3 regions of the Neobacillus sp. S1115 genome follow, and region 1 is predicted to be linked to each of the others. Evidence: riboswitches for the same ligand, from Rfam matches in the RefSeq annotation. Region 1 holds a riboswitch; each other region holds the start of a gene.

The links. A riboswitch is a leader RNA that binds a small molecule or an ion and turns the genes downstream of it on or off. The one in region 1 is predicted to bind cyclic di-GMP.
Region 2: linked by a shared signal. The riboswitch ahead of ACZ5B7_RS06115 (anti-repressor SinI family protein) and the one ahead of flgB (flagellar basal body rod protein FlgB) in region 1 are both predicted to bind cyclic di-GMP.
Region 3: linked by a shared signal. The riboswitch ahead of ACZ5B7_RS28700 (kinetochore Spc7 family protein) and the one ahead of flgB (flagellar basal body rod protein FlgB) in region 1 are both predicted to bind cyclic di-GMP.

Annotation. Positions count from the first base shown of each region.
Region 1 is NZ_AP038275.1:5,513,005-5,521,031, reverse strand. Features, by position in the region: gene ACZ5B7_RS27110 (flagellar hook-basal body complex protein) at 1-480, shown strand, start outside; gene fliM (flagellar motor switch protein FliM) at 559-1,476, shown strand; gene fliN (flagellar motor switch protein FliN) at 1,478-1,849, shown strand; gene fliD (flagellar filament capping protein FliD) at 2,104-3,657, shown strand; gene ACZ5B7_RS27090 (hypothetical protein) at 3,661-4,014, shown strand; gene fliS (flagellar export chaperone FliS) at 4,029-4,409, shown strand; cyclic di-GMP riboswitch class I at 4,529-4,616, shown strand; gene flgB (flagellar basal body rod protein FlgB) at 4,721-5,110, shown strand; gene flgC (flagellar basal body rod protein FlgC) at 5,121-5,567, shown strand; gene fliE (flagellar hook-basal body complex protein FliE) at 5,581-5,880, shown strand; gene fliF (flagellar basal-body MS-ring/collar protein FliF) at 6,027-7,640, shown strand; gene fliG (flagellar motor switch protein FliG) at 7,642-8,027, shown strand, end outside.
Region 2 is NZ_AP038275.1:1,252,414-1,260,440, reverse strand. Features, by position in the region: gene ACZ5B7_RS06135 (YtxH domain-containing protein) at 1-275, opposite strand, end outside; gene ACZ5B7_RS06130 (DUF1128 domain-containing protein) at 455-679, shown strand; gene map (type I methionyl aminopeptidase) at 714-1,463, opposite strand; gene ACZ5B7_RS06120 (helix-turn-helix domain-containing protein) at 1,735-2,061, shown strand; gene ACZ5B7_RS06115 (anti-repressor SinI family protein) at 2,094-2,267, opposite strand; cyclic di-GMP riboswitch class I at 2,300-2,392, opposite strand; gene ACZ5B7_RS06110 (hypothetical protein) at 2,774-2,899, shown strand; gene ACZ5B7_RS06105 (DnaJ family domain-containing protein) at 2,939-3,313, opposite strand; gene ACZ5B7_RS06100 (hypothetical protein) at 3,447-3,647, shown strand; gene hutH (histidine ammonia-lyase) at 3,684-5,201, opposite strand; gene ACZ5B7_RS06090 (DNA topoisomerase III) at 5,508-7,697, opposite strand; gene ACZ5B7_RS06085 (MDR family MFS transporter) at 7,887-8,027, shown strand, end outside.
Region 3 is NZ_AP038275.1:5,887,338-5,895,364, forward strand. Features, by position in the region: gene ACZ5B7_RS28685 (VanW family protein) at 2-886, shown strand; gene ACZ5B7_RS28690 (quinone oxidoreductase family protein) at 948-1,928, opposite strand; gene ACZ5B7_RS28695 (HD-GYP domain-containing protein) at 2,253-3,164, opposite strand; gene ACZ5B7_RS28700 (kinetochore Spc7 family protein) at 3,253-3,945, opposite strand; cyclic di-GMP riboswitch class I at 4,006-4,092, opposite strand; gene ACZ5B7_RS28705 (cadherin domain-containing protein) at 4,276-8,027, opposite strand, start outside.

The sequences.
Region 1 (8,027 bases):
TACTTAACACGGGCCGGTAACTTTGACCGGGATGGCGCCGGCAACCTCGTGAATCCACAAGGATATAAAGTGCTGGATTCTGGTGGAAATCCTATCCAAATTGATTCGGATGTTTATGTTTCCTACACCATTGATTATAATGGGGTTATTAAAGGGGTCACTCCAGCAGGCACTGCCGATGAAATTGCTACACTTGGGACGGTTGTTATTTCCAATCCAGGCGGCTTGAAAAAAGTGGGCGGTTCCCTGTATGAATTAACAGGAAATTCCGATACAGAAACCAATATCGATAATCTGATTGCCAAACGTTCAGATAACCATGCCGGGCAAATTGTTTCGGGCCAGCTGGAAATGTCAAACGTGGACCTATCCGAAGAGATTACCGAAATGATTACCGCACAGCGCGGTTTTCAGGCGAATGCGAAGGTAATTACTGTGTCCGATTCGATTTTGGAAGAATTGGTGAATTTAAAACGATAATAGTTTCAAATTTTTATAAGGGAGGGAAAGTATTACTGCTTTCCCTTCGCATCATTTTATGGTGGTGGAACCTACGCAATGAAAGAAAAAATTATTCAAAACAGCCAAGACGTCAAAGTCTATGATTTTAAAAAAGCGCTTCGCTTATCGATGGAGCAGGTTCGTGTTTTGACGAGAATCCATGATAATTTCGCTTATCAGCTGGCTTCCTCAATTTCGACGCAATTAAGAACCATCGTGCAAGTGGATGTGGTGTCGGTCAATCAAATGCTTTACGAGGAATTCATCAAGGAACTGCCGGCTTATACAATTTTAAACGTTTTTGAAACGTCCGAAAAAGGCCGCATGATTATGGAATTAAAGCCGCAAATGGCTTATGCCATCCTCAATCGTTTGCTCGGCGGCAGGGAGCTTTCGCCAGCCTCCGATGATAAAACAACGTTAACGCAAATTGAGAATAAAATTCTTCATAAGCTGTTCGAGGGCTTTGTAGAGAATTTACGGAAATCGTGGAAGGATCTCATGAACGTCGATTTGAAGGTGTTTGAGATTGAAACGAATCCCCAGTTTTTACAGGTCGCGATCCCGAATGAAACCGTGATTGTGATTGCCTTTACGATCAAAATCGGCGATGTGACGGAAAAAATGCACATTTGCATTCCGTATATCATTTTGGAGCCGTTTTTGCCAAAGCTATCATCCTATCAATTGTTCTCGACCCGAAGCCACGCCAAAAGCACGCAGGAATCCAAGCTGTTAAAGTCCAAAATTGAAGAACTGGAAATCCCGTTAAGCGTCGAACTGGGGCGCTCGAAGATTTCGATTGAAGAGTTTTTATCGTTAAACGTCGGGGATGTCATCCAGTTGAATCAGTTGTATGATGAACCGTTAAAGGCGAAGGTGGGAAAAGAAGTGAAATTCTTTGTCAAACCGGGTGTGAAGAAGACACGGCTGGCAGCCGAAATCGAAACTGTTTTAGAAAAAGAGGGAAAATAAGATGAGTAACGAGGAGAAAATTTCAAGAGAAGAATTGGAAGCTCTATTAGGCGATACCGAAAAGGAAACGAAGCCGTTTATTTTTCAAGACTTGCCGGATGAACCGCAAAAGCGGGAAACGGACGACTCCGTTAATTTGGATTTGCTCATGGATATTTCGTTGGAGCTGGTTGTGGAGCTGGGCCGGACGAAAAAGAAAATTAACGAAATTCTCGAACTCACACAAGGCTCCATTATCGAACTGGACCGTGTCTCCGGCGAGCCGGTCGATGTCCTGATCAACGGAAAAATTGTCGCCAAAGGCGAAGTGGTCGTCATCGACGACTATTTTGGGATTAGAATCACGGAAATTTTAAATAAAACAATCAATTGACCTGAAGAAAGGCTGAAGCGGCCTTTCTTTTTTCTTTATTATAAAAATTTATCTACGAATTTTTTATCTTTATCTACGAATTTTTAAATATATCTACAAATTTTCAAATATATCTACGAATTTCCGAGTTTATCTGCAAATTTATTAAATCCGCCCTACACGCTCCCAATTTTTCAAAAAGAACTAAACGTTCCCCAAAAACCTGCCGTTATTTTTATTAAGAGCAAAGAAATGATGGTACGGAGGATTTTTAAATGATTTCAAATGATTTTCGCTTATCGGGTCTGGCGTCGGGGATGGATACTGAGGCGCTTGTGACCAAATTAATGAACGCGGAAAAAATCCCCTTAAACAAGGTAATTCAAAATAAGACGATGACGGAATGGAAAATGGATGCGTACCGCGATGTGAATACCAAATTTCTCGATTTGCGGTCTTCGATGGAAGCGCTCAGGCTCGAATCCACTTTTCAAAAAAGCAAGCTGTCGTCCTCGGATGCCGCCAAGGTCGATGCTTCTCTTACAGGTACCCCAAGCAGAAGTGAATACGTGATTTCCTCTGCCAAACTCTATCAGCCGGGTACGCCCTCCTCTGTCAAATTCGCACAGGCAGGAGTAGCCAATGATAAAGCCGAACTAGGATCGGGGTTTAGTTTTTCCCTGAACAATGAATCTATCAGCCTTACTGCACAGGATACAATCCAAAGCTCGATTGCAAAAATCAATGCTTTATCCACCAAAACAGGGGTGACGGCCACTTATTCCAGCGGCGATAACGCGATTATTTTCACCTCAAAGGATGACCAGACGGGTATCAGTATTGCCAATGTATCCAACAGCTCAAACCAGCTTAAGATTGCAGCGGGTACGGTGGGCAGCCAGCAGAATGACTTCCCAGCAGGAAACGCCAGCGGGGCCGTCGGTACCTCACCAGTCTCATCAACACCCGGCGAGGTCACCATTAACGGAACGACCATCACAATCAAAAGCAACCAATTTACCTACGACGGCATCCAGTTTAACCTAAAAACCGAACTGCCGGCCGGAAGCAATGTCACTGTTACGAAGAAACCGGACGTTGATGCAATTTTTGACAGTATCCAAGGCTTTGTTGACAAATACAACGAAACAATCAAAACCCTTCACGACAAATTGGGCGAAAAGCGCTATAAAGACTATACCCCTTTGTTAGATGACCAGAAGAAGGATATGAAGGACAAAGAAATCGAGCTGTGGGAGGAAAAAGCAAAGAGCGGCCTACTATCAAATGACCAGATGATTGCCTCCGCTCTCGACAAAATGCGGTCCATCCTCTATTCCAAAGTCAGTGACAAAGACCCTGCCATAATGAACAGTGACTTCGATACGCTGGCGGAAATCGGCATCACCTCAAGTACTAACTACCGGGATAATGGCAAGCTCGTCATCGATGAAACGAAATTGAAAGCGGCACTGGAAAATAATCTAGACCAAGTTGCTCAGCTTTTTTCAAAGAAATACGATATGGGGACTTCCACCAACAACACGGTGAACAATGCCGAAGAGTTTCAAAACAGCGGGGTCGCCTGGAGGTTGTATGACCAGCTGAACGAAACGATGAAGGACATAACGAAGACGGCCGGTTATTCGAGTGACACTTACCTTTCAAAGGCGTTAAAGCGGCTGGATGAGCAAATTGATTCTTGGGAGAAACGCCTGCAGACAAAGGAAAGCTATTACTGGAAGCAGTTCACTGCGATGGAGCAGGCCATCCAGAAATCGAATACGCAAAGCAGCTGGCTGATGCAGCAAATGGGTGGTGGAATGTAATCGATGGAGAAACAAAAAGAGCAGTTTTTAAAAGATTACTATCAGCTGACAAGCAATCTACTAGAAACGAATGAAGTAGAACTTATTGAACAGCTGCTCCAAGAACGGGACCAGTGCATTGAGAAAGTAAACGAGCTAGATCAACGTAACGGTGCCATCCTCATGAGCGAAGCCATCAAGGAAGAGCTCCGGCGCATTCACCCGTTAGAACGAAAGCTTCAGGAAAAATTAACAGGGGCCAAGCAAACGATTCTTGCGGCGATTGGCTCTCTACAAAAAGAGAAAACGATCAAACAGCAGTACGGGGAACCAACTGCGGCAGCGGTAAGCGGAATTTTTTACGACAAGCGAAAATAAGGGAAAGGTGTGAGATGATGGCTCTGAATAATGCCTATCAATCCTACGAAAATAATCAAGTACTATATGCGAAAAAAGAAGAGCTGCCCCTTTTGTTATATACCGGGGCGATTAAATTTATCCTTCAGGCCAGAATGGCAATGGAGAAAAAAGACTGGCAAAGGGCTAATGACCGAATCCAGCGGGCTCAAAAAATTGTCACTGAATTAATGGTTACCCTGAATATGGATATCGAAATCTCAAAATCTTTTATAGTACTTTATGATTACATGAAGGAAAAGTTAATAGAGGCGAATATCAAAAAGGACGAGCAGCTGTTAATCGAAGTGGAAAAAATGTTAACAGAACTGCAGGATACCTGGAAAGAAGCGCTGAAAATAGTACGGCCTGCTTAACTAATTTTAGTTAAGTAGGCCTTTTTAATTAATTTTGTTGTCAACTGACTAAAACCATTGTATTATTATTTTTGTAGGAAAAATTCGACAATATAATTTTCCAAAAATCGACAAATACAATCCGATAATAGCAAACCTGGGGAAACCCAGCGACGCAAAGCTATAGGGGCTAAGGATCCGAAGGGATTACGCCAGCCAGTTGCCGAAGAGACTCATAGTTTACCCTATTAGACTATTCTTCGGAATGGTCTTTTTTATGTCCTAAAAATAAAAATTTAAGTATTCTGAATTTTTGATAGGAGTGATGATCCATGTCGATGCTTCAAAATATTAATCTCGTCCAACGTGCTTTAGATGCCTCTGTGTTAAGACATAATGCCATTTCCAACAATATCGCCAATGTGAACACCCCAAACTATAAACCCCAAAAAGTTATTTTTGAAGACATTTTAAAACAAGAGCTTTCCGGTGCTGGCTTTGATGGGAAGAGAACGAATATCAAGCATATTCCAATCGGCCTATCTGCTTCGAGCCAGCCTTTGATTACCCAGGAACCTACTGTGATGCAAAATAGCGGCAATGGGGTGGATATGGATAGTGAGATGACGGAGTTGACGAAAAACTCGATTTGGTACCAAACATTATCATATCAGATAAGCGAAGAATTCAATTTACTCAAAACAGCGATTAAGAGCAGGTAGGTGATTCATAATGTCGATGTTCCAACCCTTAAATATTAGTTCTTCAGCCCTAACCGCCCAGCGGTTAAAAATGGATACAATCTCCTCTAATATTGCCAATGCGACGACCACCCGGGGCCAATTGGTGGATGGGGTCTGGATGCCTTACCGGCGGAAGATGGTTGAGGTGCAAGCGAATGGGACGGGAGGAACCCCGTTCAGCCAATTCTTGCAAAATGAAATGAATTCAAATGGGGTCAAGGTCACAAGAATCGTAGAAGACAAGACTCCGTTTCGGCCGGTTTATGACCCGACCCATCCCGATGCCAATAATGAAGGCTACGTGATGATGCCAAACGTGGACATTACAAAAGAAATGGTCGACCTGATGACAGCCTCCCGTACTTATGAAGCGAACATCACAGCCTTTAATGTCGGAAAAAGTATGTCGCTGAAAGCTTTAGATATTGGCAGATAAGGAGTGTTAAAAAATGAGAATTGATCAGCTGTTTCCGGCGCAAGCATCGATCGTTGGAAAAACTCAAAATGCACGGCCCGCTTCCGTGTCAGGCACCTCCTTTTCGAACTCGTTAAGCGAGGCCTTACAGAAAGCAAATGAAACAATTGTCCAATCGGAAAACATGTCCGAAAAAATAGCCACAGGTGAAATAAAAAATATCCATGACGTCACCATAGCTGCACAAAAAGCACAAATCGCCCTGCAACTGACAACCCAAGTAAGGGACAAAGTAGTCGAAGCCTACCAAGAAATCATGAGAATGCAAGTTTAGGGCAAAGTGAAGCATGGGGACGGTTCTTGTGCATCACTTTTCAGAAGCAAAGGGACGGTTCTTGTGCATCACCTTATCAGGAAGTCATGTGAAGAATGCAGGTTTTAAAGGTGCAGCCGATTCTTGGCTAGCATAGCGGAGGGCTTATGAATCAGAAATTTAATGATTTCAAGGAAAAACTCTCGCAGTTTTGGAAAAACGCGAGCAAGAAAAATAAAACATTATATATCGGGACGTTTATTTTACTAGTGGCCCTGCTCAGCTTTGGTATTTTTTATTTTTCCAAGCCCAGCCTTGTTCCTTTGTATGCCAATAGTTTGAGTCAAAAAGAAATTGGCGAGATTAAGGCCGTCTTGGAAAAGCAGGGGGTTACGGACATAGAAGTGACCAACAATGGCACGCAAATTCTCGTTCCGAAAGAGCAATCTGCAGATCTGATCGTCAACTTGGCGGCAGAAGGGTTTCCAAAAAGCGGTCCGATTAGTTTTTCAGAACAGACCAAGGATTTGAAATTCGGCGTCACCGATCGCGAACTTGATGCCATCGAGAGAGAGGTCATTCAAGGGCAGCTGGCCAATTTGATGACGAAAATCAACGGCGTCAAAAATGCGGAGGTCATGATTACTCTTCCGAAGGACAGCGTGTTTATTCGGCCGGAGGAAGAAGGGAAAGCCAGTGCATCAATTATTGTTGACCTCGAGCCCGGCTATCAATTGGAGAAACAGCAGATTAAAGCTCTATACCATTTGGCATCCAAGAGCATTCCGAATCTGCCTGAAGAAAACATCGTCATCACCGATGAAAATGGCCAGCTTCTTTCCTTGCCGCAGTCGGGCGATAATGCCTTTGCCGGGGTGGATAGCTATGAAAGCCAACGGGAGATTAAGCAAAAGGTAGAGGCGGACATTCAACGCAGCATCCAGCAGATGCTCGGCACGATGCTCGGACAGGATAAAGTGCTGGTCCAGACCTTTGTGAAGATGAACTTCGACCAGGTGAAGACGCAGCAAAACTTAGTCGAACCGCTCCCGAATTCCGATAAGGGAATGGCCGTCAGTGTTGAAGAGGTCACGAAATCCTACAGCGGCGAGGGGGCCGTTCCGAGCGGTGTAGACGGCGCCGGTGAAGGCGATGTGCCTGCCTATGCGGCTGAAGGCAGCGGCGGAAAAAATGACTACCAGGAAAAAGTTAATCGCGTCAATTATGAATTCAACCGGATTACAAAGGAAATGGTCGAAAGCCCGTATACGATTGACGATTTGACCATTAACGTCGGTGTGGAACCGCCGAATCCGAAAAATCCGGCATCCTTAACAGCTGATACGCAGGATAATATCCGAAATATTATTGCCAACGTAGTACACACAGCGATAAAGGACAATAAAGGGCTAACAGATGCCGATATTAACAACCGCATCACCGTATTCCCAAGAGAATTTGCTGGTAAAAAGGATTTGACGCCTGCCAAGACGGATTTAAGTCAAAAGGAAACTTATATGAATTATATCTGGATTGGAGCAGCAGCATTAGGTCTCCTTTTGGTCGGTGGTTTAATTCTTGCCGCCCTGCTTAGAAGGAGAAAGAAAGAGGACATGGAGTCAGCCTCAGAATTTTTAGAAATGAAAAAGCTGACCGAATTTGAGCCTATCATTAACAAAAAGGAATCAGTGCAAAACGAATTAAATCAATTGGCTGGTAAAAATCCGGATGAATTTGTCGACCTGTTACGGTACTGGTTAAAGGAAGAAAAGGAGGGATAACATGCGGAAGTTAACGGGAATTCAAAAAGTTGCGATTCTTTTGGTTGCTTTGGGGAAAGAGGGGTCTTCAGCGATTTTGAAACAGCTGAAGGAAGACGAAGTGGAATTGATTACAAAGGAGATTGCCCATCTTCAATGGATCGATGCCAAGGTGAAGGAAGATGTGCTCAGAGAATTTTACCAAATGGCATCTGAGCGGAAGGTCGTTTCGACAGGCGGTGAGCACTTTGCCAAGGATGTGCTCGCACTCTCCTTTGGCGAAGAAAAGGCGAAGGAGATGTTGAACCGCTCCTCCGAAAAGAATCGAAAGAAGCCTTTTTACTTTGCGCAAAAGGCGGAGCCAGTTCAAATCCTCAACCTTTTGCAATATGAAAATTCCCAAACCAT
Region 2 (8,027 bases), 2.0 Mb from region 1:
GTCACTTTAGGTGTCAGGTCGCGAAGCTCATCCACCTTATCCATGATATAGGAGATATCTTCTCCCGCCTGTTCGACGGTATCAATAATTTTCTCTGCCGTTTCCTTTACCTTCCCGACCATTTCACCCGGATGCCGGACAATATGGGACACCTTTCCGGAAACTCTGCCCACGTGTTCTTTCATAATTCGCCGGGTTTGTTTATCGAACATACTGACCGCTCCGCCAGCAATGGCTCCAATGAGCATTCCCTGCCAAAATTTATTCTTTGTCATCTTAACCTCTCCTTGCTTAATCATAAAAATGAATGAAAATTATTCCAATGATTTTTCCTATCATTTATTTTGCTTTATCTAGAGAGGGTATGCAAGTCTGACCCTAATTTTTCTATGTTGACATCATTCAGTGAACATGAAAAGATGGACATATGAATTCCGAAAGGGTGACCGCGAAAATGGATTTATCGTTGAAGTCGGTAGAAAATGTTGAATATATGATTGAGCAAATTAAAGAGAAGTTAAAGGTTTTGAATCTAGGCGCAATTAAACCTTCCCATTTTGATGAGGAAATGTATGAAGAGTTGAAAGAGATTTATGAAATGGTAATGAAAAAGAATTCCTTCAGCCCTAATGAAATGCAGGCTCTAGTTGAAGAATTGGGAAACTTGCGTAAAAAATAAAAACAGACCTCGAATGAGATCTGTTTTTTATTTTTTAATCTTGATCAGTTAAAATGATCGGGCCATCTTTGGTGATGGCGATTGTGTGCTCATATTGGGCGGAATAGGTGCTATCGACGGTCCTTGCTGTCCATCCGTTTGAATCCATTTTGGTGAATAATAATCCGATATTCACCATTGGCTCAATCGTAAATACCATTCCCTCTTTAATTCTTGGGCCTTTACCTGGCAAACCGTAATGCGGTACATCCGGCTTTTCATGAATCACTGCTCCAATCCCATGTCCGATAAAGTCGCGGACAACCGAGAGTCCTTCACTTTCCACATAAGTCTGAATGGCATGACCAATATCGCCAATCCGGTTGCCTGGAACCGCTTGTTCAATTCCCTTGTACAAGGCTTCCTTTGTGACTTTTAACAAATGCTTAGTCTCTTCGGAAACCTCGCCAACTGCGTAAGACCATGCTGAATCAGCCAAGGCTCCGTTGTAATTAACAACCATATCAATCGTGACGATGTCCCCTTCCTGCAATGGTTCTTTGCGCGGGAAGCCATGGCAGATTTCATCGTTAATACTTGCGCATGTTGCGTATTCGTAGCCCTTATAACCTTTTTGTTCCGGAGTGGCATTATGCTTTTTTAAAAATCCCTCTACAAACTGGTCAATTTCCCAAGTGGTAATCCCTGGCATCATCATTTTTGCAATTTCTTTGTGACAGGCAGCGAGGATTTCCCCTGCCTTTTTCATTGCTTCGATTTCTCGTTGTGACTTTAAGACAATCATGTAATGTTCCCCTGCCTTTTTGAATAAATTCTTTTGTCTGGAGACCTATTTGTGCGAATGCTGGTATATAAAAAACGATTACTATATGACATTTTTGGCAACACTTTAATATTAACGCTAACGGACTTATTTTTCAAAACTACTTTCTCAATGTAAAAATTAATTATGCAAATTTCGATAATTTGCCATATTCCTTTGTTCTTAATATGGTACTCTCAAATTCTTTTTGATAGAATGATGTTATAAATTATTTTTAGGTGTGTGAGAATCCATGATAGGTGACCGCGTAAAGAAATTCCGCCAAGAGAAGAAGATGTCACTTTCTGAACTAGCAGAGCAGGCAGGTGTTGCAAAATCCTATTTAAGCTCGCTTGAGAGAAACCTTCAAAAAAATCCGTCCATACAGTTTCTTGAAAAGATTGCCGGTGTATTAAACATTCCGGTTGAGCATTTAATACATGAGCAGATTGACAAGACGGCATTGGACAATGATTGGATGAATTTAGTAAAGGAAGCCATGACCTCCGGTGTTTCAAAAGATCAATTCCGCGAGTTCTTGGAATTCAATAAATGGCGGAACAATCAAAGCAACAGCTAATATGAGCAAAAATAAAGCACCCTACAGAATGCTTAATTCTTGTAGGATGCTTTTTGCTTTTGATATGTATGAAACTGTTCAGATTTGTTGTTACCGCTAAGGAAATTTCTTATTTCCTCTACCGACAATCCAATTTTCTTAGCTTCCATAATTAGTGTCAACCAATCTCTGTCAATCTTCTCCATCTGCTCTATCCCCATCTTCATTTTAACAACCCCCTAAAATACTTACCCGTATTTCAGGCAGCCCGGCCATCATAGCTTCTCTCTATTTCCACCGTAGATCCTCGGCTTTGCGTCCCTGACTTTCACCAGGTTTGCCTTTTCTGAAATTTCCTATTTATTATTAGTCCTTAAATTCTAGGCCTAAATTCACATTATTATTTAGTAAGTTCATTATATCTAGTCCTTTTTTAACATAGTGTTAGTTTTTGTCAGCGTTTTTCATATTCTGAACCTCCTTGTTAGACAAATTTAGTCAAGTTTCCGCAACTTTTCCTTCAATTTCCATCCCTTTAAAGCGGAATATAAAAATAATAGAGCATTTGAAGTCGAATATTCTCCTAATTTGTGGGAAGAAAATTTTTCCTTCTTTATTTTTGGCTCTGATTTTATGACGAAAACATTTGTCTAATTTGTGACGATTAGCATATAATATTAACAACATAATAATATACAGAATATTGTTAATATTCAAATAGAGGTGATAGGCTTTGACCATTATTCATGTGTTAAACTTTTCAATCCCCATTGCTTTTATGGTATTTGCGGGTTATTTCTTAGACCGCATGTGCAAGCCTGCCAAATTAGAAGAAAAAGCTGGTGAAGAGGAATTGTAAAAATTCTCTCCTCGCCAGCTTTTTTTGGCTAATCAGAATTTATTTAAACCGTTTTTCTACCTTTTGTTCGTAATTTTTAAAAATGGACGAATTTGTTTTCGCCCCTCGTTTTGACATCAATTGATTAAAGCGAAGAAGCTTTTCATTTAACTTTTTTTGCAAATCTTCCTTCTTACCGCTGTCGTCACATTTTTTGATGAGATCCTCGATGGTCATCATCTCTTTGCGTAAATGGTTTTCTTCTTCTGAAAAGCCTGCATTTTTCATGATTTTGTAAGCCATGCGCAGTTCTTCTGGAATACCTGATAAATCTTCAAGCTTCAGCGGTTTTCCATATCCAGGAAGATTTTCAAATTCCCCATCTTTGTATGCTTTTTTAATCCGATCTTCTGAGACAATATGAAACATATCCATGTTATTGCCCTCCTTTTTTAGCATACTCACTAGATTTATTATAACAAAGGTCCATTTTGGTTGAAAAATAAATCGGTAATGATTTCAGCTTTATTGGGGCATGCTACAAGCGATAACGAAAGGAGTGTTAGACTTGGCACGTGGAGAACATTTTAATCATAAAAACAAAAACCATCCGGGTGAATTCCCAAAGAACACCATGACCGCGAGTCATGCTGAGCAGGCAATTGGTGATGAAGAATTTATTGTCACCCAGGAGGCCTTTAAAAATAGAATTGAGGAAGAGGACACGCGGCAGGATACCGCCCGCCTGCTTCCTGAGCAGACAGAGTAAAAGGCGTGAAGAGTTTTCACGCCTTTTTACTCTGTTTTATTTTTCGAAGCTTAATTTCTTCATAAACTGAGAAAATTCCACAGTTTTCAGCCATTCTGCCAGTCTTTCGATATCCTTCGAGAAGATGCGGTCCTGCTTAATGGATGCCACCTGCTCCCGGCCTTTTTCATAGAAGTTCTTCGTATGGGTCGCCATTTTCTCTACACCGCGATATTCGACGGCCTGCATGGCGCAAATCATCTCAATCGCAAGGACCCTGCGAGTGTTTTGGATGATTTGATGTGCATGCCTTGATGCTATCGTCCCCATGCTGACATGATCCTCTTGGTTTGCCGATGATGGAATGGAATCCACACTAGCTGGATGTGCCAAAGTTTTATTTTCTGAAACAAGTGCAGCCGCTGCATACTGCATAATCATTGCCCCTGATTGCAGGCCTGGCTGCGGGCTTAAAAACGGCGGCAGATCGCTTAATTGCGGATTAACTAACCGTTCCACACGACGTTCCGAAATATTAGCAAGCTCTGCTACTGCGATTTTCATAAAGTCCATTGCAAAAGCAATTGGCTGCCCGTGGAAGTTTCCACCGGAAATGACCTTTTCTCCATCATCAAAAATTAGTGGATTGTCAGTCGCCGCGTTCATTTCGATTTCCAGCTTTTCTTTTACATAATCAAGCGCTTGCCAGGAAGCTCCTTGAACCTGCGGGATGCAGCGAAGAGAATAAGCATCCTGAACCCTCAGTTCTCCCTGCATCGTTGTTAATAAGCTGTCACTCAAATAGCGGCGAATTCTTGCTGCTGTATCAATCTGCTGCTGGTAGCCTCTGGCCACTTGAACCTCTTCTGCAAAAGCATCGAGAATTCCATTTAACCCTTCAATCGTCATGGAAGCAATCAGTTCGCTCTCAAAAGCAAGCTGCTCTGCTTCTAGGTATCCGACGACCCCCATAGCTGTCATGGCTTGCGTTCCGTTAATGAGAGCAAGACCTTCTTTAGCCTCAAGTGTTAGTGGGAAAAGACCTTCCTGCTGAAGTGCAATGCCTGCTTCCACACGCTCGCCTTTATAGAATACTTCGCCTTCACCTACAACAACTAATGCCAAATGGGATAATGGCGCCAAATCCCCGCTAGCCCCTAGTGAACCCTGCTGCGGAATAACCGGAATAATGTCTTTGTTAGCCAGCTCAATCAGTCTTTCAATGACTACCGGACGAATGCCTGAGTAACCTTTTAACAGGGCATTGGCACGAAGTACGACCATTGCTTTTGACACCACTTCTGGGAATGGCTCCCCGACTCCACAGGCATGCGAGCGGATTAAATTCAACTGCAGATCCTGCACATGTTCTTTATCGATAAGTACATCGCTGAACTTTCCAAACCCGGTATTGATTCCATAAACCACTCTACGCTCAGAAACAATTCGTTCCACCGCTTCCCTGCTTTTGGCTGCTGCCTCCATGCTTTGTTCCGAAGCGCCAACCTTTTGGCCGCGGTACAATACTTCCTTCATTTGCTCCAATGTTAGACTGTTACCTGTTAATGTGATCATTTCTCTCCACTCCTCTATTACTTTAGTAAGATAAAGAAAGAGGCTGGATTCCATTTCTGATTAGATTTGGAATCCAGCCTCTTTAATAAACGTTATAAAATTTTGAACGGTTCTTCGGCGCTGCCTCATGATTTTCCACCCATTCTAAAAATTATTATTAGTTTGATAATATTTTATGTGACAGATACCTTGCCTGTCAACAAAATTTTCTGAATTTTAGCACATTATCACTTTAGCAGGATAATGAATGAAAGAGGCTATTCATAAAGAAATTCAATCTTCATGAATAGCCCCATAAGTATGGTGTTAATCAAACTTCAACCCTTTTAACGCGTCAGCCAACGCACTATTCAAAGGTCCTTCATCTTTGTCCTGGTTCTTTAAATATTTTTGTACTGTCCGTTTATCCACTTTTCCGACGGATTCTTTTTTCCGGCGTTCCTGGAAAACAGAAAGTTTCTCACGATATCCACATTTACATGCGAAGATTTGGCCCTCACCCTCGCCACGCAGCTCAAGTTTTTTATGGCATTGTGGACAGCGCGCGTTTGTAACACGTGAGACATTTTTACGATGCCCACATTCCCGATCTTGGCAAACGAGCATTTTTCCCTTTTTGCCATTCACTTCAAGCATTGGTTTTCCACAGTCAGGACAATTTTTTGTAGAAATATTATCGTGCTTATATTTTTTATTACTTGCTTTAATTTCAGCCACGATTTCTTTCGTGTAGTTTTTCATTTGGCTGATAAACACTTCTTTTTTCAACTTGCCATGCGCAATTTGATCAAGCTTTTGTTCCCACTCCGCTGTTAAAGCAGGGGATTTTAGCTCTTCCGGCACTAAATCCAGCAATTGCCGGCCTTTGGAAGTAATATGAATGTCTTTGCCTCGTTTTTCGATTAAGAACGAGTTGAATAGCTTTTCAATAATGTCGGCTCGTGTTGCAACAGTTCCCAGTCCACCCGTAGATTTTAATGTTTCTGCGAGGTGTTTATTGGTTGTTTCCATGTACTTTACAGGGTTTTCCATTGCCGAAAGTAATGTCGCCTCATTAAATCGAGCTGGCGGATTTGTTTGTCCAGCCGTTTGGGCGATCAGTTTCACAATTAATGTATCGCCTTTTTCGATGCGAGGTAAAATCTGTTCTTTCAAATCATCTGACGCATCGTCATCTTCAAAGCGATTATTGTAAACTTCTTTCCAGCCACTTGAAATAATCGTTTTTCCACGAGCCACGAAGTTCTCATCACCGATTTTGGCTCGCAGCGTTAACTGCTCGTACTCGAATGCCGGGAATAATACCGCTAAGAAACGTTTGACGACTAAATCATAAATTTTACGCTCTTTATCTGTGAAGGCTGAGAAGTTTACATAGCTTTCTGTTGGTATTATCGCATGATGGTCTGATACTTTGCTGTCATCAACAAAAGCTTTAGAAGCTTTAATAGGCTTACTTAAGACCTTATTAGCTAATGGACGATATTCACCTATTGCACATGCTTTCAACCGTTCAGGGAGTGTTCCGACAATGTCAGAAGAAATGTAGCGCGAATCAGTACGAGGATACGTTAAAACTTTATGCTGCTCGTACAGCTTTTGCATAATGTTTAACGTTTCCTTAGCAGAGTAGCCAAAGATTTTATTCGCATCGCGCTGCAATTCTGTTAAGTCATAAAGACCCGGAGAAAAAGATTTCTTAGGCTTTTTCTCAATTTCCGTTACAATAGCGTTTTGTCTGCCAAGCTTTTTGACAATGGCCTCAATTTTTTCTTTATCGAAGCTTCGGCTGTTTCCTTTTGAATCCTGCCAAGTCAGCTTTAGTTGGTTGGATGTTTGGGCTTCAATGCCGTAATAGGATTGCGCTCTGAAGTTTTTGATTTCGTCCTCACGTGCTGCAATTATCGCAACAGTAGGTGTTTGTACACGTCCGCAGTTTAGTTGGGCATTGAACCTAGTCGTTAAAGCACGTGTTGCATTCAGCCCAATATACCAGTCAGCTTCTGAACGTGCGACAGCTGAAGCATATAAATTGTCATAAGACTTGCCAGGCTTCAAGTTTGCAAAACCATCTTTAATCGCTTTATCAGTAACAGATGAGATCCATAGACGTTTAATAGGTTTATTGACTTTTACTTTATCAATAATCCAACGTGCAACTAATTCTCCCTCTCTCCCTGCATCCGTGGCCACGACTATTTCGTTGACATCATTCCTAGTCAGTTGACTCTTAACGGCATTAAATTGTTTCCCGGTCTGCCTAATGACTGTTAACTTCATACGTTCAGGCAGCATTGGCAGGTCTTCTAATTTCCATGTTTTATATTTCACATCATAATCTTCTGGGTCAGCAAGCGTGACAAGGTGTCCTAGTGCCCAGGTAACGATATATTTCTCGCCTTCTAGATACCCATTTCCTTTTTTATTACAATGAAGCACACGTGCAATATCACGTGCGACAGAAGGTTTTTCAGCAATTACAACACTTTTTGCCATTTTTAAAACATCCTTTCAAATTACAGTAAGTTAAATATAGCATACGTCTCTAATGGATTCAGTAATTCCGAAACTTCAACTACATTATTGTTAAACAATGATAGGAAAGCTGTCTCTTTTTTTCTTGTATTCCCTTCCACTTGAATAGTATGATAAATTGGCACGATTTTTGGAAATGGAGATTTTTTAATGCGGATTAGAGATTGGGATACGAATTTAAAGGTTCGCCTGTTCGGTGAGGCGGCCATGAATATTACTTATTGGATGTTCTTTCCGTTTCTGTCGATATATTTTGCAGAGGAATTCGGCAAGAGCAAAGCTGGTTTGTTA
Region 3 (8,027 bases), 370 kb from region 1:
TATGAATTTCAGTTGGATGCTTGGGCTAATAATGTTATCTCAACAAGTGACGATGCCAGGAAATTTAGTGATCACTCACAACGGTCATCCAATCTCAGTTGTTAACGGTACTAATTTTGCGATACACTTGCCATTCTTAGCCATTATCGATTCAGAAAAATTTCAAAAATTCATGGACGAAATCGATCGGCAGGTTTCGAAAAACCCTAAAAACGCAATGATAGATATTAATGGGAATATTATTCCGGAACAAGTCGGTTACCATTTAAACCGCGAAGTTTTTACAGAAAAAATTTTTTCTTATTATTTTAACAATACTTCATCTGAATTCGATGTCCCTTTACAAACCACTTTTCCAATGGTCGACAGTGAATTACTTGAAAATATAAGAGCAAAAAAAATTGGGGAATATGTTACATTCTTCAGTTCCAATAACAAAGAAAGAAACAATAACATTTATCTTGCTGCAAATGCCATTAATAATTATGTACTTTTTCCAGGTGAAACATTTTCCTTTAATAAAGTGGTTGGTGAAAGGTCCGCAGGAAAAGGATATCTTCCTGCCACTGTCATCGTGAAAGGGGAATATACAGAAGACCTGGGCGGTGGAATTTGTCAAGTATCCTCTACCCTTTTTAATGCAGTGGATAATGCAGGTTTAAAAGTCGTTAAGCGTTATTCACACAGTAAAGAGGTTACCTACGTTCCACCAGAGCGGGATGCCACCGTCAGTTGGAACGGGCCTGATTTCATCTTTAAAAATGAATACAACCAACCTATACTCATTCATGCAGAAGCGTTAAAACACAAATTACAAATTGATATCTATTCTTCTGATGTCATCACATATACACCTAAGGAGGTTCCATACCTTCCTGGTCGGTAGCATCCCCCAAAGTAAAGAAAAACTTTGGGGAATTTGCGTTTTCATCAAAGGGATTGGGTTTTCATGGCAGTAATAAAATTTTACCCGTACTTTTTCGGCTTTCTAGATATCGGTGAGCTTCTTGTCCATCTCTTAACGCAAAAGTTGTTGGCTCCGATACTTTTACTTTTCCTTCTTCTATCCATCTAAACAGCTCTTTTGATCGTGTCACTCTTTCTTCCCTAGAAGTGAGAACATTCCAAAGATCTCCCCCCGTTAGAGTTTTTGAGGTATCCATCAACATACGGGGATCAACTGGGGCCGGATCTCCGCCTGCCATCCCATAAAATACAACTGTACCACCGATGCGCGTAACAGCAAAACTGTCCATGAGTGTTGAGCCTATTGATTCATAAACAACATCCACCCCTTTGCCGTTCGTTTCTTCCAGAACTTTCTGCTTCCAGTCATCCCTGTACTGAAGAACCAAATCCGCTCCCACTTTTTTTGCCGCTTCTACTTTTTCCTTGGAAGATGTTAAGCCTATTACCTTACCACCAAGAAGCTTTACAATTTGAACAAGAAGCTGCCCGACACCTCCGGCTGCTGCGTGTACTAAGACAACATCATTATTTTTTACAGCATAGCTGTCCCTTGTAAGATAATGTGCAGTCAGCCCTTGAAGGAGTATAGAGGCAGCCTCCTTAAATGAAACTGATTCTGGCAGAGGTATCAATTTTTCATATGGAACAGCTACTAGCTCTGCATTGGCAAATGGAACATCAGCAAATGCAATACGGTCTCCCGAGCTTATGCCTTGCACCGCTGCTCCTACTTTTTCTACCATTCCGGCACCTTCATAACCTAAAATATAGGGAGGCTCCCCGGCCAGATGATAATTTCCTTTCCTTCTATAAATATCTGCAAAGTTTAGGCCAATTGCATTCATTCTTACAAGAATTTCATCCGGACCGATGACAGGATCCTTTACTTCGCAATATTCCAGGACTTCCGGACCTCCAAATGTATTAAAAACAAGTGCTTTCATATATAAATACCTCATCTCTAGGGTTAATTTAGAAAGGCGGTCATACTAACGTGAGACAATATAATTAAAACTATATTGTTATCTCTATAATTACGAACCAGTTCATTTTTAAAATCACTTTCTTTTATTGTTAGCATAAATAGGTCGGTATATCTACTACTTAAAAAGAACTTGTCTCAGTATGGCCGTAAACAATGGCGGATGGGTGAAAACCTCTGAAGAGGATTCGGATTAGCACCAAGACATGGAGGCGGTTTTCTTGTTTCATCACAAGTAAACCGCCCCCTCCTTCGCGCTTTTTCAACTTTGAGCGGGGCTCTACCCCCGTTTTTCAAAAGATTAGTCAATTCGTCCTTCTTCTTTTAATATTTGTTCGAAGGCCCACACCACTTCTGTATCATAATGAGAGCCAGCCAGTCTCTTAAGTTCATCTATTGCAATTTGTTCTTTAGATGCTTTCCTATAAGCACGATCTTCTGTCATTGCATCGAATGTATCGCTCACTGCGATAATTCTTGCTTCCAAAAGAATCTCATCTCCGCTTAATCCATAAGGGTAGCCACTGCCATTTAGCCTTTCATGATGCTGTTCAATAATTGGAGCCAACTCCTGATAATAAGAGTTTTTTATCATTGTTGCTCCATCTATAGGGTGCTTTTTTATAATCTCAAATTCTTCATCCGTTAATCTTCCTGGTTTATTTAAAATCTCAATTGGCACATGAATTTTACCAATGTCATGAAGCACAGCAGCCACAGTTAAATTCTCCAATTGTTCTTTACTTAGTTTTAATTTTTTAGCTATTTTCACAGAATACTTTGCCACTCGATCACTATGCTTATGAGTATATCTATCTTTTAATTCTACTTGTTTCGTAATTTCCATAAGAGAGGATATGTCCTTACTTATATGAACAAAGGTTTGTTCCGTAAACACGCATAATAAGGTTACTTTCGAAAGGGCGGTAAAGTGGATTGGATTTTTAAGACCTCTTGCGGAAAAATAATCTTCAGGACCTAATGTTAACTTTTGATTATCAAGTTCACAAACAACTTGGCCTGATAATAGATAATAAAACTCCAGAGCATTAGCGTTCTCGCTGGGATAAATATAGAACATTCTTCCTTCTTCTATCCCTTGGTGGATAATTTCAACTCCATCCCCTCGAGTTAACAAACTAAATACTCCATTATTTTCGAAATCTACTTTTTCGACAAAAGTTCCTTTTTTGCCAATCATAAATCCTTCCATGGTATCCCGCCTTAATACGAATAAAAACGAGCTCAGGTTCGAACTCGTTTTTATTTTACTATATATTTTTCAGAAATGTGAAATAAATTTAGCAGCCGACTATTCTAATAGGATCAATCCATACCCACTTATCAGCAAAACGGACTAGCTTCCAGCTGCATTCAGCTTGAACACCCTTTTCAGCAGCCTTTTTTATTGTTTCTGCTGACATATTAAGCGTTTTATCATAAATATCAGTAATGGTTTTTTGAAGGTCGCTCGTAAACTTTTCTGTTTTTTCTTGATACTTTTCAGATCTTTTATTTAACTTATCATTTAGTTTACTAATCTTTTCTTCTATCTTTTTTGAATCCTTATTGTCTACTGTTACCAGCTGAAGGGTCGCTTCCATTATATCCTGATTGATTTCATTAATTTTACTATTAATTTTTGCTTGTTCATTTTCAATTTTTGCAGATATTTCCGTTAACTTTTTGTTTAGTTCCTCTTGTTTTTTCGTATCGTTTTGAGCTGCTGCTAAGTCAGACACAACTTTTTCTTTTTCATTTTTTAATTTGATTACTTGATCTCCCTCTTCAATTTTACGAACATCAAGAAGATAATCAGCTTGTAACTTATCAGCCTTTTTTACTGCTTTTTCAATTTCTTCATCGATATCTTTGTTTGTCTTTTCAATTAATTTGATTGCATTTTGAACATCATCACTTTCAGCTGCAAAAGCAGGCGATCCTACTCCTAAGAATATGGCAACTGAAAATAGTATCAAGAAAACTTTTTTCATTATATTACTCCTCTCAACCCTTTTCTTCCAATATAAACACCCAAAAAGACCTATGAAAAATTTGTCAACCTCCTAGCATAGTTGGTTTCAATTTTAGTCCCTATAGCTTTGCGTCTTATCCTTTTAGGTAGGTTGCTATGATTCTTATGGAATGTCTACCATTATTATACAGGGACTAACTACCTAAATCTATGTCTATTTTTGTAATATTTTGCATTTTTGTTAATTATATTTACCTTTATTGTAAAATCATGATTACTTAGGATGTTAAAAAAAAGCTGAATTCAAAGGTTGGAAGAATCTTTTCCCTTTGAAATTCAGCCTTTTAAATTAGTTATTTCTTTGTCTTAATCGCTGCACCATGAATAGTGCTCCTCCGAGCAGAATGAAAAGAATACCAGCAAACAGCCAGTTATACATATTGGTTGAAGTATTCGGTAAATCTGATTCTTTCTTTTTAACTGCTAGGTCATTAGGATGGAAGACGGCATAGGTGCTAAAGTGATTAGTCATGGCCTTAATCATACCATTTTCATATACTCCGCCTACTAATTCCCATGCCTTCTTACCTGTGTTCCAATAGTAAACCTTCAATTCTTCAGGATGATCAACGCCATCAGTTGGATAGGCAAGTTCTATTTCATGATCAAACTGGCTGATAATTTGATCTCCCCTTTTAATCGTGAAATCATAAACAGCACTCACCGCCAAATTAGATGAAGGAAGCTGCGCTGGATTTTTGTCTAGTTTCTCCAAACTAAACGTAAGGTCTTCCCCTTTAGCAAAGTTAGCAGCTGGGATTGAGAGTTGGACATCATTTTTCAAAATATTGATCACTGCATGTCTATTGATTAATGTTTCTAGTTGCTCACCTGTAAATTTAATGGTATTTATCTCATCGAGATTCTGCTTTAACTCTACAACGAGTGCTCCATTATCATCAACCAGGTTGACTTGATCATCTGATACAGTTCCTGTTATCCCATTTTTTGCAGTAACGGCAGGGACAACCTTCTGCAAACGAGTCACCGTAACAGTATAGACTGCTTTTTGACCATTTTGAGCCGTTACTTCAATTGCAATCGTGTTTTTCCCGGCGTTCAAGGCGATATCATCACTTGCTTGACCGCTCGTCACTTGTTTCCCATTAATTTTTACTGTTGCATTCGCATTTGCTGTAGCCGGAGTTAGATTAATCGTCTTCACACTTTCCCCGACCATCATAGAATATCGAGTCGTCTCCGGTTTAAATGCAGGATCTAGGTTGCCTTTGCTGCTTGTTAATTGGCTAAGGGTGGTATCACTTGAAAGAATATGGACTGTAACCGTTTGAACGGCAGTATACTTCCCATCGTTCACATAAATCGTCAGTGTGTGCACAGCTTTTGCTGCCGCATCTAAAAGAGAAGCCTTTGCTAACGTGATTTCGCCAGTCGCTTCATTCACTACAAAGATTCCTTTGTCATTTCCGGATGCAATCGAATACAAGGCAGCATCTCCATCAGCATCACTTGCCGTAATGGTACCTATACTTAATCCGTTTGCGGACTTTTCATCAATTGTAAAATCCGCATCCGCTGAAACTGGTGGATTATCATTCAGATTCGTTAAGTTGATCTTCACGTCTGAGGTTGCTTCATGTGTTCCATCACTGACCTGTACCTTTAATGTAAAACTTTGGACTTTTTCATAATCCAGCTGGCTGCTGTCTGCCACTGTTATTTTTCCAGTAGACGCATCCATTGCGAACGCTCCTGCATTATTTCCTGTTACGATACTGTAATGCAGCTGATCTCCATCAGCATCCGTTCCGCGAACGATACCAGCAGTTGCTCCGTTTGTCGAATTTTCATCAATAGTGAATATCTCGTCGTTTAATGCAGGAATATTATCATTCAAATTCGTTAGGTTGACTGTTATGCTTGTCTCCGCTGTATGTGCACCATCACTGGCTTGGACGGTAAACGTAAAGCCTTGAACCGTTTCATAATCCAGTTTGGACTGGTCGGCAACCGTGATTTTTCCAGTTGCAGAATCAATGGCAAAAGCATTTTCTTCATTTCCAGAGACGATTCTGAAGCTAAGCTGGTCGTTATCCGCATCATTAGCTGTTACAATTCCAACCATTGTTCCGTTAGCCGTATTTTCATTCGTTTGGAAAAATAATGCTGACCCTGCAACCGGTGAATTGTCATTCAAATTGTTTAAGTTGATTGTCACAGTGGTATCTGTTGTATTCGTAGCATCGCTTACTTGGACAGTTAAGTTAAAGCTTTGAACCGTTTCATAATCCAGTTTGCTAGAATCGACTACTGTCACTGCACCACTGCTTGGGTCAATGGTAAAAGCGCCAGCTTCGTTTCCGGAAGTGATGCTATAGGTAAAATGACTGTCAGCATCCGCATCTGTTGCGTTTACCGTTCCAACCAGTGATCCGTTTGCTGTATTCTCGTCAAGGCTCTTTGTAAATCCTTGCGGTACAGGGTGGTTGTCATTTAGATCATTGATATGAATCGTAATGGTGGCAATGTCTGTTGCAGTATTATTGCTTATTAATGCCCTTAATAATGAGTAGGGCGAAGCCAACGTATTTTGCTCATCACTGGCTTTTACCTTTAACTCATAGGATGTTTTCGTTTCGTAATCCAGTTTACTGCTATCGGCAACGATAATGTCTCCAGTCATAGAATTAATCGTGAAGGCACCTAATTCATTGCCTGAGATGATACTGTAATTTAGTTGATCTCCATCAGCATCACTACCGATGACCCTTCCAATCCAGGTTCCAAATACGGCGTTTTCATCAACATGGAATACCGCATTGTTCATAACCGGCGAATTGTCGTTTACATTAATTAAGTAGACCCCTGCGGTTGTATCAGCTGTATGTGTTCCGTCACTTACTTGGACGGTTAGTGTATAATTTTTTACCGTTTCAAAATCTAGTTTACTAGAATCCGCTACCGTAATTTCACCGGTATTCGAGTTAATGATAAAAGCACCTGCTTCGTTTCCAGCCGTAATCGAGTAGGATAACCGGCTTCCCGCATCCCCGTCCGATGCTGTTACTGTTCCAACCGTCGTACCATTAGGCGTATTTTCATTCATGAACACGTTAAAGCCAGCCGGTATCGGATTATGGTCATTCACATCATTCACTTGGATTGTCACTTTTGAAGTAACAGAATCAGTTTGATCACTAACTTGAATGGTTAATTCATAAGAATGAATATTTTCATAGTCTAATAATCTTTCATCAGCTACAGTGATGTCTCCGCTTTGATTGATCTCGAAAGCGCCGGTGTCATTCCCACTAATAATTCTGTAGTTCAGACCATCCCCATCGATATCGGTTGAAGGAACCCTGCCAACTAATGTTCCCTGAGACGCATTTTCATTAACTGAAAAAGAACTATTTGATGTAACAGGCGGATTATTCCGTTTCACAACAATGGTATAAGTCGTGGTAGTTCCGTCTTGGGCAGTAACCTCAACAGGAATCGTGTTATCTCCTTTATTTAGGTGAATCGGCGCCGTCTGCTGCCCGCTTATAACAGGACTGCCGACAACGTTTACTGTTGCATTCGAATCAGCTGCTACTGGTGTGAAAGAAATGCTGTCAGTAAGATTTGGTACACGGATGCTATAATTCTTTATTGATTCATTAAACACTGGGTTCAATGTCCCTGTGCTGGCTGTTAAATTACTTAGATTTCCATTACTGGATTGTGCTTTATTGACAGTTACCGTATAGGTTTTTGTTGTTCCATCTTCTGCCGTAACGATTATAGTAATTGGATTTGATCCTACATCTAAGTGAATCGGCTGACTGACAGTACCACTGTTCACAACTTGTCCATTTACCGTTATCGTTGCATGTGAATCGGCAGCCGTTGGGGTTACCTGGATGTTTTCCACGGCGTTCCCGACAAATGCTGTGTAATCTGTTGTTGGTGCTGAAAAAACTGGCTGCAATGTTGCTGCATTTAATGTTACATTGCTTAAATCAGCATTTTTAGATTTTTCAGGAGTCATGAGTCCTTGGACACCAAATACGGAAACACGTCCTATACTATATTCCG